2 regions of the Paenibacillus sp. FSL R10-2796 genome follow, and region 1 is predicted to be linked to the other one. Evidence: predicted binding sites of a transcription regulator. Region 1 holds the regulator's gene; the other holds the start of a gene.
The links. The regulator NrdR, encoded in region 1, represses ribonucleotide reductase genes. The targets are predictions, from matches to a motif close to AACACNATATATNGTGTT.
Positions count from the first base shown of each region.

Region 2: NST58_RS11710 (adenosylcobalamin-dependent ribonucleoside-diphosphate reductase) is a predicted target of NrdR. The motif match lies at 2,757-2,774, and genes of this name have one in related genera.

Region 1 covers NZ_CP150178.1:2,346,781-2,356,448, forward strand. Annotated here, with positions in the region: gene polA (DNA polymerase I) at 1-81, shown strand, start outside; gene mutM (DNA-formamidopyrimidine glycosylase) at 134-970, shown strand; gene NST58_RS10425 (manganese efflux pump) at 1,102-1,848, shown strand; gene coaE (dephospho-CoA kinase) at 1,858-2,454, shown strand; gene NST58_RS10435 (lytic transglycosylase domain-containing protein) at 2,451-3,014, shown strand; gene NST58_RS10440 (alpha/beta-type small acid-soluble spore protein) at 3,099-3,317, opposite strand; gene nrdR (transcriptional regulator NrdR) at 3,481-3,957, shown strand; tRNA gene NST58_RS10450 (tRNA-Ala) at 4,210-4,285, shown strand; tRNA gene NST58_RS10455 (tRNA-Lys) at 4,296-4,368, shown strand; gene NST58_RS10460 (MarR family transcriptional regulator) at 4,723-5,181, opposite strand; gene NST58_RS10465 (SDR family NAD(P)-dependent oxidoreductase) at 5,347-6,225, shown strand; gene NST58_RS10470 (hypothetical protein) at 6,845-7,102, shown strand; gene NST58_RS10475 (insertion element protein) at 7,089-9,041, shown strand; partial or broken gene NST58_RS10480 (IS1595 family transposase) at 9,087-9,326, shown strand; gene NST58_RS10485 (hypothetical protein) at 9,402-9,668, shown strand, end outside.
Region 2 covers NZ_CP150178.1:2,623,762-2,633,429, forward strand. Annotated here, with positions in the region: gene NST58_RS11700 (YqhG family protein) at 1-800, opposite strand, end outside; gene NST58_RS11705 (SNF2-related protein) at 797-2,542, opposite strand; gene NST58_RS11710 (adenosylcobalamin-dependent ribonucleoside-diphosphate reductase) at 2,929-5,586, shown strand; gene NST58_RS11715 (cytidine deaminase) at 6,012-6,410, opposite strand; gene NST58_RS11720 (methylenetetrahydrofolate reductase) at 6,650-7,600, shown strand; gene NST58_RS11725 (SGNH/GDSL hydrolase family protein) at 7,687-9,429, opposite strand.

The sequences.
Region 1 (9,668 bases):
GTAATGGGTGGAGCCCTAAAGTTATCTGTGCCGCTTAAGGCAGAGGTCAGCTTTGGAAGTAACTGGTACGAGGCGAAATAGACTCCCTTTAAGGTGTGCATATCAGCTATAATGTAGTTGAGGTGAAGACATCATGCCGGAATTACCGGAAGTAGAGACAGTCAAGAGAACACTTAATGAGTTAGTTAATGGAAAGCAGATAGAGAATGTAACCGTCCGGTTGGCGCGGATTATTCAGCGTCCGGATGATATTCAGGCTTTTGCCCACCTGCTGGCAGGTCATAGCATTGTAAAAGTTGAACGAAGAGGAAAGTTTTTGCGTATTGTGCTGGATGGTCTGGTGCTTGTGTCACATTTACGGATGGAAGGCCGTTACGGACTTTTTTCAAATGATGACCCACTGGACAAGCATACACATGTGATTTTTCATTTTACGGATGGAACTGAGCTGCGTTACACGGATGTTCGCCAATTCGGGACAATGCATCTTTTTCAGATGGGAGAAGATCTTCAGCTGCCGCCTTTAAATAAGCTGGGGCAGGAGCCGCTGGAGCCTTCTTTTACACCGGAGAGGTTTAAGCAGATCGTGTCCGGTAAAAGCACCAAAATTAAATCGCTGCTGCTTAATCAGGAATATATCGTCGGCATCGGCAATATTTATGTAGATGAGTCGTTGCACCGTGCGGGTATCCATCCTGAAGACAGCGCCAAAGCGCTCACGGACAATCAATTGGACAAGCTGCATCATGCTATTGTAAGCACGCTGGCCGAAGCGGTTAACGCCGGAGGTTCATCTGTTAAGTCATATGTTAATGGCCAAGGTGAGAGCGGTACGTATCAGCAGCAGCTATTGATTTACGGTCGTAAGGATCAGCCGTGTAGTAACTGCGGAACGATGATTGAGAAGACGGTTGTAGGCGGTCGTGGCACGCATTATTGTCCAAATTGCCAGCGTCCGACTGTTCACTGAATTTGTTGAAATAATAAGGTTGGCACCCACTACTTGTCCCGCCCATATACTGTGTGAAGAATGCTTAATAGAGAACGGAAGCTGAAACGATAAAATTTCAGTTTTCCGGTTCTTCACAGGAGGGATTGCGGGTGCTCAGCCCATTATTTTCACTGCTATTGCTAGCGTTTGCCTTGAGTTTGGATGGTTTTGGTGTAGGAATTACATATGGGCTGCGTAAAATGAAAATACCACTGCTCTCCGTTCTGATTATCTCGCTCTGTTCGGGGGTAGTTATCTGTGTATCGATGCAGGTTGGGGTTTTGCTTGCCAAGGTAGTGTCTCCGAATGCAGCTTCTATAGTTGGTGCAGTTATACTTGTGCTAATGGGGTGCTGGTCGCTTGTTCAGATGCTGATGCAGAAAGAGAAAGATGCAGATGGCGGACGTAAAGCTGAAACGGTAGATAAGGGCTCATTTTCCGAGCAGGCTTGGGCAGAGGTAGCTGCTGATTCTGAAGCGGGTACAGAACCTGTTATGAATGATGAACCGTTGAAATCAGCTGTTTTTTCACTTGAGCTTCGCCGTTTGGGGATCGTAGTACAGATCTTGCGTACCCCGTCTTCTGCGGATATGGATGCCTCAGGAAGCATCTCTTCGATGGAAGCGATGATACTGGGGATTGCGCTCTCTCTGGATGCTTTTGGGGCTGGACTTGGCGCAGCGCTGCTTGGCTTCAATCCGATATGGACATCACTTACAATAGCTTTGTTTAGTGGTACATTTCTATTGCTGGGTATGAAGACTGGACTTAGATTTGCCGGGAACTACTGGATGAAGCATGCTGCCGCATTACCAGCGTTATTATTAATTGCAATGGGAATACTGAAGCTATTATGAGGTGAGTACATGATTATAGGCTTAACCGGAGGAATCGCATCCGGAAAAAGCACAGTGTCTGCACTGCTTGTGAACAAGGGAGCGAGGCTGGTTGATGCCGATGTGATCGCCAGAGAAGTTATGCTTCCCGGGCATGAAGTGTTGGCTGCTGCTGCTAAGCAATTCGGAAAAGAGATCCTTTTTACGGATGGAACACTGAATAGGGCCAAATTAGGTGAAATCGTCTTTCAAGATCCTGTGGCCCTGCAAACCTTGAACAATTTGACGCATCCTGCCATCCGGCAGGAAATCAAAGACCGTATGTACAGCATGGAGCAGGAAGAGCCGAAGCGGCTTATTATTGTGGATATTCCGCTTCTTTTTGAATCAGGGCTTGAGACCCTGTTCCATGAGATTGTAGTAGTGTACGTTCCCCGTGATATGCAAATTGCTCGATTAATGGAACGTAATAGGCTCTCTTTAGAAGAAGCAGAAGCGCGATTGAATGCACAGATGGATATTGAACAGAAACGTAATAAAGCGGACTACATCATCGACAACAGTGGCGATCTTGCGTACACTGAGCAACAGGTTGCTGTTTTTTGGGACAGGCTGGGTTTATCATGAAATGGCTACGTAAAAAAAGAGTACTGCTTCTGCTATTTGTGGGTTTTACGGCAATATTGTTTCTGAGCACTAACTGGATGTCGTGGTTTTATCCCATCCATTTTAAAGATGAGATTCGCAAGCACAGCATCACTTATGAGATAGACCCGTTTCTTGTAACCGCGATTATTCGTGTAGAAACGAACTTCAAAACTGGACGAGAATCCAAAAAAGGCGCACTAGGGCTGATGCAGCTTATGCCGGATACCGCGAAGTGGGCGCTGGAAAAGGCCAAGCTTCCAAACGTATCTATGGAAGAACTCAAGCATGAGCCTTCGGCTAATATTGAACTGGGTACATGGTATCTTTCAACTTTATCCCGTCAGTTCGAAGGTAAACGTACAGCAATTATCGCAGCCTATAATGCTGGGCCCGGAAAAGTTCAACGCTGGTTGGACGAAGGGGTCTGGGATGGGACAGATGCAACCATTAAAGATATTCCCATTGGTGAAACCAGGCATTATGTACAGCGCGTTAATTATTACTATGATCAGTACACGGACATTTACAAAGAATTTTAATTTCTACCGTGTTATGTATAAAAAGAAGTATTAAACGACCTGTAGGTCGTTTAATACTTCTTCAAAAAGCTTATGTTGGTCAGGTTATTTGTATTGACCTGCCAGTTGTTGTTCTGCCAGGGTTACAAGACGTTTAGTGATGTAACCACCGATCGAACCATTTTCATAAGAAGTTTTATTGCCTTGGTAACCATCTGGGGAAAGCGTGATTCCTAGTTCTTGGGCAACTTCGTATTTAAGTTGTTCCAAGGCACCGCGGGAATTTGGAGCTACAAGGTTATTGGAGTTGTTGCTTTGGCTCATTGCTGTTCACCTCCTCTGTTGGTAACTGTATTATGTGCCGGACTTGCCATTATCATTACAAGAAAAAAACGGTGATTTCTGGAAATAATAAAAAAGCCGTTCAAAAGCCGGATTTATAACGTTCCGGGACCAAACCATTATGTATTAGGAAGTGATGAAGCTTATGAAATGCCCTTACTGTGATCACACAAATACTAAAGTGCTGGACTCGCGACCAGCGAATGAAAATAAGTCAATCCGTCGTAGGCGTGAATGTGAGCGTTGCAGCAAACGTTTCACTACTTTTGAAATGATTGAAGAAACGCCACTCATTGTAATTAAAAAAGACGGCAGCCGTGAGGAATTCAGTCGTGATAAAATACTCCGTGGTCTCATCCGTGCTTGTGAGAAACGGCCGGTTTCTGTGGAACGTCTAGAAAAGATCGTGTCCGAGGTTGAGAAATCTCTGCGCGGCATCGCCGTTGCGGAAGTGGAAAGCCAACAGATTGGTGAATTCGTGATGGAGCAGCTCTACCCAGTAGATGAAGTGGCTTACGTTCGTTTTGCGTCCGTATATCGCCAGTTCAAGGATATTAATATGTTCATGAAGGAACTCAAGGGGCTGCTATCCAAGAGTACGGGAGAATTAGAGGGATTATAGGTTTTTGTCCAGTTAGGGCGTTACAGCCAATCCTAGAGTCTGTTAGGAGTGCTTGTACTGGTTTGTTTCCTCTGAGTTTTGAGCGGGGAATTTGAGTGGAAAAATGAATTTTAAAAAAAAGTGTTGACATAGAGGGCGATTTTTTATATTATATAGAAGTCGCCTACGACGCTTGAGTTTATCGGAACAACTCAATTACGACCAAACTAAAATTAAAAAATGTATGATTACATACATCTGAAATTTCAGTTTGGGGCCATAGCTCAGCTGGGAGAGCGCATCGCTGGCAGCGATGAGGTCAGGGGTTCGATCCCCCTTGGCTCCACCAAACATCATATGGACTCTTAGCTCAGTTGGTAGAGCAGTAGACTCTTAATCTATTTGTCCAGGGTTCGAGCCCCTGAGAGTCCATCCTAAAGAAACGGCAGAAATGCCGTTTCTTTGTTGTTTGGGGAAGAGTGACTTTTTATTTGGTTTTGATCGTGGTATAGTTTGGGTAGATAAAACGTACAATGCAAAGAGAGTCGTGCGGAAACACGACTCCCAGTGCAATAGCCGCTTTTAAGGGCGGCGGCTTCGGAAGTTTAGTCAGGAAATAGACCGCATTCCTTTGCGAGAGGGCGGTCTATTTCTTTTTGAGGTAGTTGAGCAGTGCAATAATGAACATGCCGAACATGAACATCAATGACAATTGCTGGCTCCAATTACAGACAATCCATATCTAAAGAAACAGCAAGATGCTGTTTCTTTTTTTGTTCCCATTTATTAATTATCATTAAATCCATTAAACTCCTGAAGCATTTGAATAAAGGTTTCAAGCTGTTGATTATCCCATTGAGCTATGCGCTCATAAAATATGAATTCCTTATCCTGCAGCGCATCAAAGGTTTTTTGTCGTCCAAGTTCAGTGAGTGTAAGAAGGATGGCTCGACGATCATTAGGAGAGTCTTCTCTTCTAACATAACCCAAATTTTCGAGTTGCTTGATGAGACGGCTGACTGAACTACGATCCATAGCCGTTGATTCTGCCAACACAGAGGCGCTTGTTGGTCCATAAGAGTACAGCCAACGGACTATATGGAAAGCAGCAGGCTGTATAGATGAATCGAAAGCGGCAGCAGTTCTGACATTTAGGGCATGCGAAGCGCTAATGAGAGCACTAATTTGTCCACCTAGCTTCAGTTCTAATTGTCCTCTCAACGTGTCTTTACGTTCAGTATTCATTGTTTTAACCACCTACCCTTGTATTTTAAAGTTGTCATACATCTATTTAGTTGACATATGTCAATCATCAACATATAGTTGATATATATCAATTATATGATTTGGACAATACGCTGTCAAAATGAAATTGCCCCTGATGAATTCCTGATATAAAGGAGAATGTAGATGATGACAAAGCCGATTATTGTAATTACTGGAGCTACAAGCGGTTTGGGACAACTCGTTGCACTTGAAATGGCAAAGCAGGGTGCCCATCTTGTTCTAACTGCAAGGAGTAAAACCCGTTCGGAAGTAACTGAAAAAATGATAAAGGAGAGCGTACCAGCAGCCGAAATTAGTTTTTTCTACGGAGATTTATCTTCAATGAGGGATGTCACTAGGTTAGGACAAGAAATATCTAGTGTTTTTCCGAAGATAGACGTGTTAATAAATAACGCAGGGCTTCATGGGTTTGAACAGCGGATAACTGCCGATGGATTCTCAGAAATGATGGCTGTGAACTATTTTGCACCATGGTTATTGACGCAAACCTTAGAACGTTCTTTGAGAGCAGCAGGAAATGCAAAAATTATAAATGTTGCTTCGGAAGCTTCACGCCGGCATGGAGTACTAAAGTTGCCAGAAGATTTGCTCAATACAGCTTCTTTTACTTCCAGAGGATCTTCTGAGATTTATGGGAAAACCAAACTGCTAAACATTATGTTTACCAGTGAGCTTGCACGCCGCTGGGCGGGAACGGGAATTCGCGTTCATGCATTGAATCCGGGCTTTAACGTTACAGGTCTCGGGCGTGAACTTTGGTTTTCTTCGATGCTTAAGCACTTATTGAATTTCTTTCGTATTGGCGATCCTCGTAAAGGAGCGGAGATCATTATTCGTTTAATGACCGATCCTAAGTATCAAGAGAGCAGTGGGGGATATTTTAACGTTGGGACAGGCAATCCCATTGTACCCGTACAACCGGGAGGAGATAAGGTAATGGAAAATAAATTATGGAACGATACGCAAGACATTTTGCAGCAGAAAGGTTTCTTTGGAAACTGATTTAATTAGTGAAACTAACCTCATGTCCGTTCGAATCACCCATTCATGATCCTGCGGACTGTATAGCTCTTATTTTCTTTATTTAGTGAAATTAGTCGAGTGATCGGACCGTAGCGCACTTATTTCCTCTCCAGTAGCAGTATTTTGTTTTGAAAAGACTAAATAAGTGCGTAGGAGTCCGATAGCTTGGGAAAACGCCCCATAATGAGAAAATAAGAGCACCTCGGTCCGTTGTATCTCAACATTCCGCCAGTCCGACATTTTATAGTACTACGATCAGAAATAGACCGATCCCTTGTGAGAGTATCCCGTTCCATTTTGAGGTGAAAAACATAGAAATGACATAGCAAATGGAGTGCAAACTGGCAACAGTTTTGGCACTCCATTTTTGTTGTTATATCAACGTTTGTAGTGAATATTTCTCGAAAATTGGCTAATAAATAGGTAAGGGATATTTAATTGTAATGAATTCATTACAATTTAAAAATGACGTCAATTTCTGTGTCAATTCATAAGTCAATAAAGCTGTCAATTTCTGTGTCAATTGTTATTGTTTTATTTTCATTATCGGTTTAATATTATTAAAATCATAATATCAGTGTTTGGAGGGATAAGGCAAATGAAATTTATTAAACCGAAAGAAAAAACGGTCAATAAAACCATCTGGGAGGTATCCGATCGAACCAAACACACCGTCAAATTTTATGCCGAATATACAGGCTTCAGTGAAGACGAGGTGGTCGATACCTTTTTACTGAATATTTTGGATGATCCCGACTTTATCGCATGGATTCAGAAGAAGCGGCGGAACACTCGAATTGCAAAGCAGCTCTTTCCAGAAGAAGCCGTAAAGGAGAGCGCAAGTGGGGAAAATTAAGCGATTGGCTACGCTTAGGGACAACTTGGTGGATGTTCCTTTACCTAGTGTGGAAGAATTGGAACAGCGAAAAAGCGACTACCCTCAGTTAGCGCCCATGCAATTTGCTAAAAAGTATCGCAGACTGTACGATCCCACTTCTTTTGTGTGGAAGGGAAAGACCTTTTCCATTCAACTCAATACATGCACCAACCCTTTTTGTCGGTGGTTTGGCATGCCGCAAACCATCATTGGAAAATCAACAAGAAAACCGATTTATCGTTATCGTTTAAAAGGAAATCCCAAAGAAAAAGACCAGCGAATCGTTTGTAATGCAGAAGAACCACTGCCACGTACGGGCTATTTGACGTGGGGGTGTAACAGCGTGACCTTGTCAAACTGGGCAGCCGTAGAAGAAATCAAACGTTTGGTGACCCAAAACAGCGTACAAAACATCGACGAGACGTATGTTTTTCATCGCGAAGCATGCTTAAATGCAGCGCTAACCCCACTCAAACAACCAAAGTCCTTTTATAAACGGGGGACAAGCAGTAGTAACTCGCAGAAGTGGCAATGCAAGACCTGTCTGAAGTTAACGAACGTTCTTCCCGATCAACGGAGATCATTTAACTACCACCAGCAGCGAAACGAAGTGCTGTATATGTTTGCTAAAAACTTAACCGCTAGAACGCCTGTAAAGCGCACCTGCGAGATTTTAGAAATCGGCTCCAGTACCTACTACGCAAAGTTGGAACTGCTCTATAAACGGTGTCTAGAATTTCTAGAGAAGCATGAAGCGAAGCCATTGCAGGATAAGACCTTTAAAAGGATCTGGATCAACACTGATAAAATTCTGTATCACTTGAACAACGTTCGAAAAAAAGGACATGGCAAGTATCGCTACGATAACCTCGAAGATAACCTCATGCAAACTCATATTGTCGTAAGCGCAGATGTACATTCCCACTACGTGTTTGCTTCGGATTTAGCCTATGACTGGGACATTTCGTTAACCGACATCGAAAGAGACACCTTGTTGTATAAAGATGATCATCTGGATGAATCTTCACGTAAAAATGCACGCCTGCGATTTTCCTTTGCTCCGCAGCCCCCTACATCCCTGGATTTACAAACCACCGAAGAGTATGTGAACGAATTCAAAACGTTTGAACGTCGGAAAGCCTACATTGACGGACTTCATGTCAATTCCACCTATACGACATTTGCGCAGTTTTGGCTGCTCAAACAGAAGATTAACGCCAAAGAATGGCGTTTTGTGACCGATGAAGATTCTTCGATTTCCACCGCATTATACCGCGCTTTTCAAAGGGAAGTGCGAATCGGCGAAGCACATCATTTTCTATGCAAGATGGATCGGACCAAAACCAGAGCGCAAGCCTTTCGGGAGTTTCAAGAGGGGAAGGCGGATTTACAGGCATGGGCGCTAAGCAGCGGAGTCTCAGCAGATACCATTAGCCAATTGGCCTATCTGTACTTAAAAGAAAAATTTGAAGTCCACCGTTTTGATGAAGAAATCGTTGTCGAAGGGAATCTCTACCGCAGGTGGGCGAAGCGCTCGTTTCCACATCCGTTGCCGACGAGAGATAAAGGCTGGTTTACAGTGGATGCTTTGACCGATTTGTCGGCATATGAACCTGAGCAACTCGTACAGATGGTACTGCAAGTTAGCGACCATGCCACGAATGCCTTTATTCAAATGGCGCGCAGGCGTCTCAGCATTTTAGAACGTCCTTTGGTGACCACCAGAGGCGACGGAAAAAGTTATATCTACGCCAATTTCAATCCCAAATATGCTCAAATGGCAATTACGATCCTTCGCACCTTCTACAATTTTTGTATGCCATACAAAACGAAGGACAAAGTCCCCTTAACGCCAGCACAGCGTCTCGGTATTGCTGGACGAAAGTATGAAATCAAGGATATTATCTACTTTTCGTAATCAAAAACTCTGTTAAAACTTATTGTTGATAATTGATATATTTGAGGCTTATCCCATTACCGCTTCAAGCGGGATGGAAACCAACGTGTTAAAGGGGTTAACACATTCAAAATGTTAATAACTATCATAGACGTTTAAATCGTTGGCTTGACTATTTTAATGGTATATCAACCAAGTATATGCAACATTACTTGGCTTGGTTTCGTTATTTAGATAACAAGGAATATGAAAACACAACGTCGAATAAGAATAATATGCTCGTTATCTCGTGCTTGTTTACTGTAAATGAGACAAATACCACACTTAGGGAAACATCTTTTTGTTCTTGAATTACGTATAGCATTATTAGGGAGGTGTGTTGTGAGTAAAAATTTTCAATTTTTATCAATAATATTTTTAGGTATATGTCTTCTTTTAAGCTCATGGTTTATATCACAATCTTTAGAAACAAAACACGTTGAATATGTTGATACGCCGAGTAAGCAAACTTCAACACAAGACGTACAAAACAGATATGAATTCATCACGATAGTAAGTGATTACTTTATCATTTTCGATAAGCAAACTGGTGATTATTGGCAAAAAGTTGGTTCCTCTGACTGGGAAAAACAGAATTCTATTTTAAAA
Region 2 (9,668 bases), 280 kb from region 1:
GCGGCTGCTACTGTCATTTCATAAGGCTGGATATGCACATTTTCCGGTAAGCGTGGCATCATCTCTTTTGTGGAAACTTTTGCATTAAAGTCATCAATGATGGTTCCCTTTGTTAGGGAGATGCCAAGATAATGGAGTTCTTCACGTTTCAAATCGCAGCTCATCTCCACTTTATAGCAGACACTAAGCCATGGCTCGTAAGCGGCAGAGAACAGCGTGTTTCGCTGCCTGCTGCCCGGGTCCTCAAATAAGTAAAGGCATTTCCCTTCGTCCCGAGCGGCGTTCCAAATCTGTTGCAATCGCTTGCTTCCGTAAATAATATCCTCTCTGCGGATCATTCCTGGCCCAATTCGTGGGAGTGCCGGCACAATGCCGAAGTAGCGGGCTAGGATACTTTCCTCCGGGTCAGTAGATGGAGCATTCACTGCTTCTGAGCCCGGGGAGGCGGATTCGAGTAAGTCAGTGCTGGCCTCTGCATCGTTTGTTCCGCCTGTAGTTAGGCTTCCGGTGACAACTTGATTCAAAATGCCAGCACTACGATTTGCAATGGGGGGAACCTCTACTGCAGCTTGACTGTCGTATTTTTCCGGATCAAAAACAAAGGTGAAAGAAAGGGTCTCAGGATCTACACCTGTGCGCTCCACGAATCCCCAATAATACGGCCGGTCGGTAAGCATTTTGTCAGCTCTAGGTGATAATTTCACAGTTACGTGAAGGGGCGAAGCCTCAATGATGGAGCATTCAGTGGCTTCAAGATAGTCCATCACATGCTTGCGTACTTCCTGTGCGGTGAGGGTCATGTCGCAGTCCCACTTTCTTTTTTAATACCCTGTGTCAATTCACTGAGGGATTCACCAATATGGTCCAGCTCATGCCGCAATTCTTCGTCGGAGCGGGATTCGAGCATGATTTTGTATAAACTTTTCTCCAGCGATTCCTTCTTTTCAAAACGTTCCAGGATTACATCCAGCCCGCCAATCACCATTTCAAACATATTGATTTTTTCATGCAGCAGATGCAGGATATGTTCTTCAATCGTGCCTTGCGTAGACAAGTTGTAGATCACTACGTCATTTTCTTGCCCTAACCGATGGACACGTCCGATACGTTGCTCCACGCGCATGGGATTCCAGGGCAGATCAAAGTTGATCATATGGTGGCAAAATTGCAGGTTAATTCCTTCACCACCGGCTTCCGTTGCAATCATAACTTGAGCGCGGCCGCGGAAAAGATCCATCATCCAATCTTTTTTTCCACGGTTCATTCCGCCGGAATAAGAGACACACATCAGCCCATGTTCACGGAAATACTGTAGTAAATACTCTTGAGTTGCTCGATATTCCGTGAAAACGATGACCTTTTCATTCATTTCTTGAATGAGGGCTAAGGTTGTTTCAGCTTTAGTGTTTGTTTTAACGGTACGGAGGGTCTGTAGCAGCTCCATCATCCGGTCTCTTTTTGGGGAATCCGCAGGCAGCTTTTTGATCAAATTAACTAAAGTGATAAAGACGGCATCCCGGCTGCTGCACACCTCACGTTGAAGGGTTACCAGAGAAAGCATGCTGCTAAGATTGCCGCCGGATTCCTGATACTGGTCTTTGACAAAGGAAGTAACACTGTTATACAAATCTTTCTCTTCTTGGGAGAGAACTAAGGGGATATTACGGACTTTTCGTTTCGTGAAATTAACTGGACCTTCACCACGGCGATTGCGGATCATGACCTTCGAAAGCTCGTCCCGCAGTTGACCTTCATTCTTGGGCTGGCGTTTATCAACCACGAAATTCGAGGCAAAATCGCCCTGATTTCCAAGTTGCCCCGGCTTCAGTATAGTGATCAGATTAAAGAGTTCGCCCAGATCATTCTGAACGGGAGTCGCGGTGAGCAGCAGGCAATATTTTTTGCGTAATTGCTGTACAAATAGATAATTGGTCGATTTTTTATTCTTCAGCTTGTGAGCTTCATCAATGATCAACATATCGTATTCATTTTCCAGCAAGATTTCCTTATGAGGATCTCGTTTGGCGGTATCCATCGATGCGACGACTATGGCGTTGCCCCAAGAATAGGCTTTTTTCTGAGCGACAGCAGTGATGCCAAATTTCGCATTTAGCTCACGAACCCATTGCAATACTAGAGAAGCAGGTACGAGAATAAGCACTTTGGAGACAAGACCGCGTACCAGATATTCTTTGAGCACCAGTCCTGCTTCAATGGTCTTGCCCAGTCCAACCTCATCTGCAAGAATCGCGCGGCCTGACATTTCGAACAGAACCTTATGCGCTGTATCCAGCTGATGGGGAAGTGGGGACAAGCCGGATAAATGCTTCATACATTGCAGCTCATCGAAGCTCGTTACTAGACCTGTTTCCTCTCCTTGTACGGCAAGCTTAGATAAACGGTAGTCTCCCCATGGGCCGCCCTTTTCCAATTTGAGCTCCAGATCTTGCAACCAATTCCGGTCAAAAGAAAGAGGAACAGGCAGTATTGGCGCGGGTGTTCCCCCTTGCTGGGGTAGAGAATTACGGAATAATTGCGTCATAATGCAGCCTCCTCAAGCTCGGATTTATATCACCATTCGTAAGAGTAGTATGCTCGTAAACGAGAGAATTCATAACCTCTTATTTTTCACGATAGCCTTTAAAAAAGAGAGCAAGAGCGAGAAAAAGCAGCAACGTTTGCGATAATTCGGCAACTTGACTCTATTTTCGAATAAGACCTTCGATACAATATGTGGTATAGTTTAAAAGCTGACGCACACAATATATTGTGACAAAAGCTTGAAAATGTATTTTTTATAGAGTGCTTAGCTGGTATTTGTTATTGACAAGATGAGCTTCCTACATACACCTGTTAAGCAGTGGAGGATGGTAAGGGGGTTTTTGTTGTGGGCCCATACCTTGGACCGGAAACTAATATCTACTACACATGCGGGAGGTTTTTTTATTGAGTAAAGTGGAACGTAAGCAACGCCTTGAAGGGCTAAGTGAAAAAATATTTTTGGATCGTTATGCTTGGAAGGATGCAGACAGCAACAATGCTAAAGTAGGCGATGTTGTATTGGTGCTGACCAAAGATGATCCGAAGTTTCCAACTAAGGAAGTCGGAGAAATTGTGGAGCGCAGTGGTCGAATCGTAACTGTAAAGACACGCAGCGGTGAGTTTGTGAAATCGGATGTTGAAAAGTTGACCCTTAATATAGAAAAAACTCCTGAGGAAATGTGGGACCGTCTATCCACAGCGATGGCTTCTGTAGAGAAGACACCTGAGCTTCAAGCAGAATGGGCGGGCAAATTCCGTTCAATCCTAGATGATTGGAAGCTTGTGCCGGGTGGACGTATTGCGGCTGGTGCAGGTGCTAGTGAAGAATTAACATTGTTCAACTGTTATGTAATCCCTTCTCCAAAAGACAGCCGTGGCGGCATCATGCAGACATTGTCTGAAATGACGGAGATTATGGCCCGTGGTGGCGGTGTGGGCATTAACCTGTCTTCATTGCGTCCTCGTCGTGCGATTGTTAGAGGGGTTAATGGTTCATCCAGTGGTTCCGTATCTTGGGGCGGTTTGTTTAGTTATACTACGGGGCTTATTGAGCAAGGCGGCAGCCGTCGTGGCGCGCTCATGTTGATGATTAATGACTGGCATCCCGATGTTGAGGACTTCATTACCGTGAAGCAAACGATGGGCCAAGTCACTAATGCTAACCTTTCGGTATGTGTGAGCAATGGTTTTATGAAGGCTGTAAAAGAAGATCTGGACTGGGATCTCGTATTCCCGGATACAACCGATCCTGAATATAACGAAATGTGGGATGGCGATCTCGACAAGTGGAAAGCTGCCGGCAAAAACGTTATCCATTATCGCACCGTAAAAGCGCGTGACGTGTGGCGTACGATCATTGAATCGGCATGGAAATCTGCTGAGCCAGGCGTCGTGTTCATGGAATACTATAACCAGATGTCTAACAGCTGGTATTTCAACCCGATTATTTGTACGAATCCTTGTGGAGAGCAAGGCCTGCCAGGCTGGGGAGTCTGCAATCTGTCTGCGGTGAACCTGTCCAAGTTCTACGATGAGAAAAATCATGATGTAGATTGGGAAGATCTTGCGACTACAACCCGTTATTCGGTCCGTTTTCTGGACAATGTAATTGATAAAACACCTTATCATTTCCCGGAAAATGAAGCGAATCAGAAAAAGGAACGCCGCGTGGGTCTCGGAACCATGGGATTGGCGGAGCTGATGATTAAATTGAACATCCGTTACGGCAGCCCGGAATCGTTGGAGTTTCTGGACAAGCTATACGGCTTTATGGCTCGTGAAGCCTACCTTGCTTCGGCAGAAATTGCTGGAGAGAAGGGTTCCTTCCTAGCTTTTGATACTGAGAAATATCTAATGAGCGGCTTTATGAAAAATATAGTCGAAGCGTATCCAGAGGTTGGCGAAGCGATTCGTGAACATGGTATGCGTAACGTTACAGTGATTACACAAGCACCTACAGGTAGTACAGGTACAATGGTAGGTACTTCTACGGGAATTGAGCCTTATTTTGCCTTTAAATATTTCCGTCAAAGTCGTCTTGGCTATGATGAACAGTTTGTTCCAATCGCTCAAGAGTGGCTGGAAGCTCATCCGGGTGAAGAGCTGCCTGACTACTTTGTAACTTCGATGGATCTGTCAGCTAAAGATCATATCCGTGCGCAAGCAGCGATCCAACGCTGGGTAGATAGCTCTATTTCCAAAACAGCGAACTGCCCGTCTGACTTTACGGTTGAGGAGACGGCTGAGCTATATGAAATGGCCTTTGATCTAGGATGTAAGGGTGTTACGATCTACCGCGATGGAAGTCGTGACGTTCAAGTTCTGGAAACCACGAAGAAGGAAGACAAAAAAGAAGCCGCTCCGGTTGCGGCAGAAGAAGCTACAACTACTGTAGAAGCGAGTACAAGTGTTGTAGCAGCAAGTCCAGCGCCTCAAGTGACTACAAAAGAGGCGGATAAACAATACAAAAAACGTCCGCAGGTTCTGCGCGGCGCTACCTATAAAATCAACACACCATTTGGGATGGCATATATTACGATCAATGACCTTGATGGAATACCGGCTGAAATCTTCCTGAATGTAGGTAAAGCGGGTTCTGACGTCTTTGCTATGGCTGAAGCATTAGGCCGTGTCTGCTCCTTGTTCCTCCGTTACGGAGATCATGGTGAGAAAGTGGAGCTGTTGATCAAACATCTGAAAGGCATTGGCGGATCAGGAGCTATCGGCTTCGGCGCGAATCGTGTTGAATCCATTGCTGACGCTGTAGCTAAGGCACTGGAATCACATGTGCTGAACAATGCTCATGATGATCATGTACCCGCTCCGATTGCAGCAACTTTGGAGCTGGAGGATTTCAATGAAGCATTAAATGCGGAGTTGAAATCGAGCGTTCCGTCAGCTACGGAAGATGGACATGGTGGTCATCATGGACATAACCATGCTACGGCTTCCCGTGACCTTTGCCCATCCTGCGGCAGCGCCTCGCTGATTAATATTGAGGGCTGTAAGACTTGTGGCAATTGCGGTTATAGTCGTTGCGGGTAAAGGGTAGAGCCGATAAGTGTTTTGTGGGAAAACTAGAAATGTGACTATGCATAGCTACTAAAAGCAAGCGATCATCGAGAGGAAGTGTTTATCCTTTTATCTCAATGGATCGCTTGTTTTTTATTATTGATGATGTTCATTGAGAGGTTTTAACTATATGAGTTTTAGATACTATAGAACTACATACAGACTATGATAAAGAATTTATTGAATTTAGGGTAAGAAATGCTTTGGAAATGATAAAGGTAGTATTTAAAGAAAAAGATAAGGTTGGAATTGCGATTTGGTAAGTAACAACGTATTTACGCGGTGTGTCTGGTCTGTGAACTCTGTGTTCTGACTAAGCTTTTTAACACAAAAAACACGCGTACTTGTCTAACACAGGTACGCGTGTTTTTGTTATTCCACTACGAGAGGAATTATTTTTACATATCTAAATTTTTGAATGCATAAGGCAATAAATCCTTTAAACTCAGCTCTAAGATCTCTTTTTTCTCATTGGTTAAATAGACAGGCATGTCGGGCAAACAGAATTCCGATAATACTTGTCTGCAGATACTGCATGGCGGCAGAAAATCCATTGTGTCACCTGCTACAGCTATAGCCTGAAAATCACCTTTAGTATAGCCCTTTGTAATAGCTGTGAAGATTGCTGTTCTCTCTGCACAATTAGTAGCGCCAAAAGATACATTTTCTACGTTTACTCCATTAATAACATTTCCATCTTTAAGCAATAAGGCTGCTCCAACTGGAAATTTAGAATATGGGGCATAAGCAGCTTTCTTTGTGTTACGTGCGCTTTCCATTAATTCTTCTTTATTCATAATACTCACCCTTTTTAAATAAGAATGAACCTTTCGGTCCCCTTATCGCCAATCTTAAGGTTGGCAGGACTTCTAATATTATAGTCACACCAAATGGTTGTCAACATGTACTACTCGATAAGTATCATTAGGGAATCATAGCTTTAAAATATAACTAGATATAGTAAATAGAAGTTACACATATTAAGCCTGCCATGGTAACCTTATCTTAAAAGCGACGAGTAGAGGGGTTTTATAATTTGGGAGCGGCAGAGAATACATTTAAACAAAAAATATTGAGCAAAAAACCGGGTATTATAACATATGGGATGACACCACCGAAGGCAAGCCACGCACCAGAAAAGGTCTCGGAAATCGCCCAGAAACAGGTTGAGAGACTTAAAAACCTTGATTTAGATGCGTTAATTCTGTACGACGTTCAGGAAGAAGTAGACAGAGTGGATCATGAAAGACCTTATCCCTATTTACCAACGATTGATCCGGCTGTCTATGGTGATAAATATCTAAAACAGGTGGAGGTCCCGAAAATAATTTACCGGTGCGTCGGTAATGATACTAGAGCTCAGTTCGAGGATTGGGTTAAAACTGACGAAAATGAAGATAGATTTTCCGTGTATGTGGGCGCTTCGTCAAGTAAACAAGAGGTGAAATTGAATTTACCAGAGGCTTATAAGCTAAGTAAACAACTAAATAACAATTTAACTTTTGGCGGAGTTGTCATTCCGGAAAGACATATAAAAAAGAATGATGAGCATATACGGGTTGTCGAAAAGACCAACAGTGGGTGCAATTTTTTTATTACACAGGCAACTTATAATGTAGAGGCATCTAAGAATTTATTGTCTGATTTATATTATTACTATACAAATAACGGTTTTGAGATGGTTCCTATTTTATTTAATCTTGCACCATGCGGCACCGCGAAAACATTACAATTTATGAAGTGGTTAGGGATCAGTATCCCGGGATGGTTAGAAAACGAGTTAAAATACTCGAATGATATTTTGGATAAATCAATCCAGCTATCGCAAAAAATCTTTGAAGAATTACTAGATTTCGGGCTGGAGAAGGGAATTCCTATTGGTTGCAGTATTGAAAGTGTTTCAACAAGTAAGTTGGAAATTGAAGCGTCCGTACAGCTTGTTAAAGATGTGAAGGCTATTTTGGATAAGAAGCTGCCTACCAAATAGAAAAAGATTCCTCTAATTATTGAGAAACCCAGGTCATTTAAAGACCATGGGTTTCTTTTTAGGTTATATGCCACTAGGTCAAATTATTAAACATTATAGCCGAAGCCCAGTATAGTAAAAGACTTGTCCTGATCTTCCGGCACCATTCTGATTTCTACCTGATGCTCCCCGCTAACCTCATTTTGATAAAGAATTACCGGATTGCAATGTGTCCAGTTATTCTCATGTGGATCAGCGGTGACAACAAGACAACCATCGACGTAAATGTTCGCCTTGCCGAATTCGCTGCTGCCAGAATCTTTGTATACGAGGATAAGATTTTTGCTTGTTATCGTCAGCTTGAAGCTGTGTTCCCCAGAAGACGCTGAATGCATCCAATTATGAGGGAATTCCGGAGTTCCGAAAGGATTGGCATCCATTTCTACCCGCTGCAAATCGGTATCGATCCCCGAAAATCCGCCCACCTCGATCCTGCCTGCGTCAATATGGCTTTTGCGGTCCAGCAGAAGGGTTCCCGCAAAATCATTCCCGATGACCGGATGTTGATCCAATAGGAGATCATCTTCGTCCATTAGCGTTTTGTGGGTTTCGGAGAATAAATAAGCCAGACAATCAGCCATCACCCGGTGACCATCATTAGTAGGATGATAGATATCATAGAAAAATTGCCGTTTCGAGAGGATGTTCCCCTCATTTTTGCTTAGGCGGAACTGCCCGGATACCGCATCTTTTACACTAACCATAGGAAGATTATAACGCCGCCCAATGGGGGAGAGCCGTTCCTGCAGGTTCCAGTCATTCATAAACACGCTGAACAGGAGAACTACTGCCGGTCTATTATCGGCGGAAAGTATTTTTAGGAATAAGCTTTCAAAACAGTTGCCTTTCGTTTCATCCCCTTCGTCGTTTACCGCAAATTCTACCACCACGATATCAGGTGTTACAGAACCTTCCCGGAGAATATCCCTTTCATAACGGATGACCCCAAGCTCGGACGGTGTTCCACCTACCCCAGCCTTCACAAAATGGATGTTCTCACCACCATTCGTACCGAATAATTCCTTAAATCTCAGATACGATTGGTAGGCATAACATTCTGTATGGATCGGTTTAGCGCCTGCTCCCTGAGTAATGGAACCCCCAATATAAGCAATCGTGACATCCTCACCTTTTATAGCCTTATGGATGGCCGTTTTTAATCTTTTATTATTGCCCGGATGAAGCAAGGATTGGGTAATGATCTCCCGGTATTCGTTAGAATCAAACGCTACAGGCGGTTCAATGATTAGCTCTGGTACAGAATAACCGTCATGCAAATAAAAAATTATACTCGCGATGGCCAGTTCGCCTTCATGTTTAAATTCAAAAGCGAATTTGCCGAGCACTGCATCCTCTTCAGACCATTCCAAATCCTCTAACTTTAAGAGGACTTCTGAACCGTCGGAGGGACAGGGCACACGTATGCTGCTGCCTGTTTCGTATTTGCTGGTTTTGCCCCAGTTCTGCAATAGAAAAGAGATAGGCTCGTTCTGCTCATGATCCCTTCTCACAGACACTCCGATACTATGGACTAATTTGCGAAATCCAACACAGTTTCCTAGCAGCTCCAGTATTGTCTCATCAGTGACGCCGCCAATATATCTGGCCTTGTCGATTAGATAGTTACCTTCCAGATAAACTTCCTGTGAAGATGGACCTTCGGCCCGGGCTGTCGCCTCAATCGCTGTTTCGTAGAGCACAAAAAAACCGTTCCTGCGTTCAGCCGGGTCCTTGGGCGCCTTTGGACCTTCAATCTTGCCACCTGTAATGACCCCGTTATTGTTTTTCATATTGATCATCCTCGCTTTTTGTATAAGCTTTTCTTGTTATGGATGCGTTTGCAAAAAACATGCTTCTGTTAGAAGGAATACCTGTTAACAGTAACACCAAATATCCAGATTGTTCAACCGATAAACAAAGTTTCATTTAATAATTACAAAAAGTTGCTAGTTTACACATGGATGTTGAAATCGCTTACTTATATAATGTGCCTAGTCATACGAAAATAGGATGCTTAAGGGGAGAATTA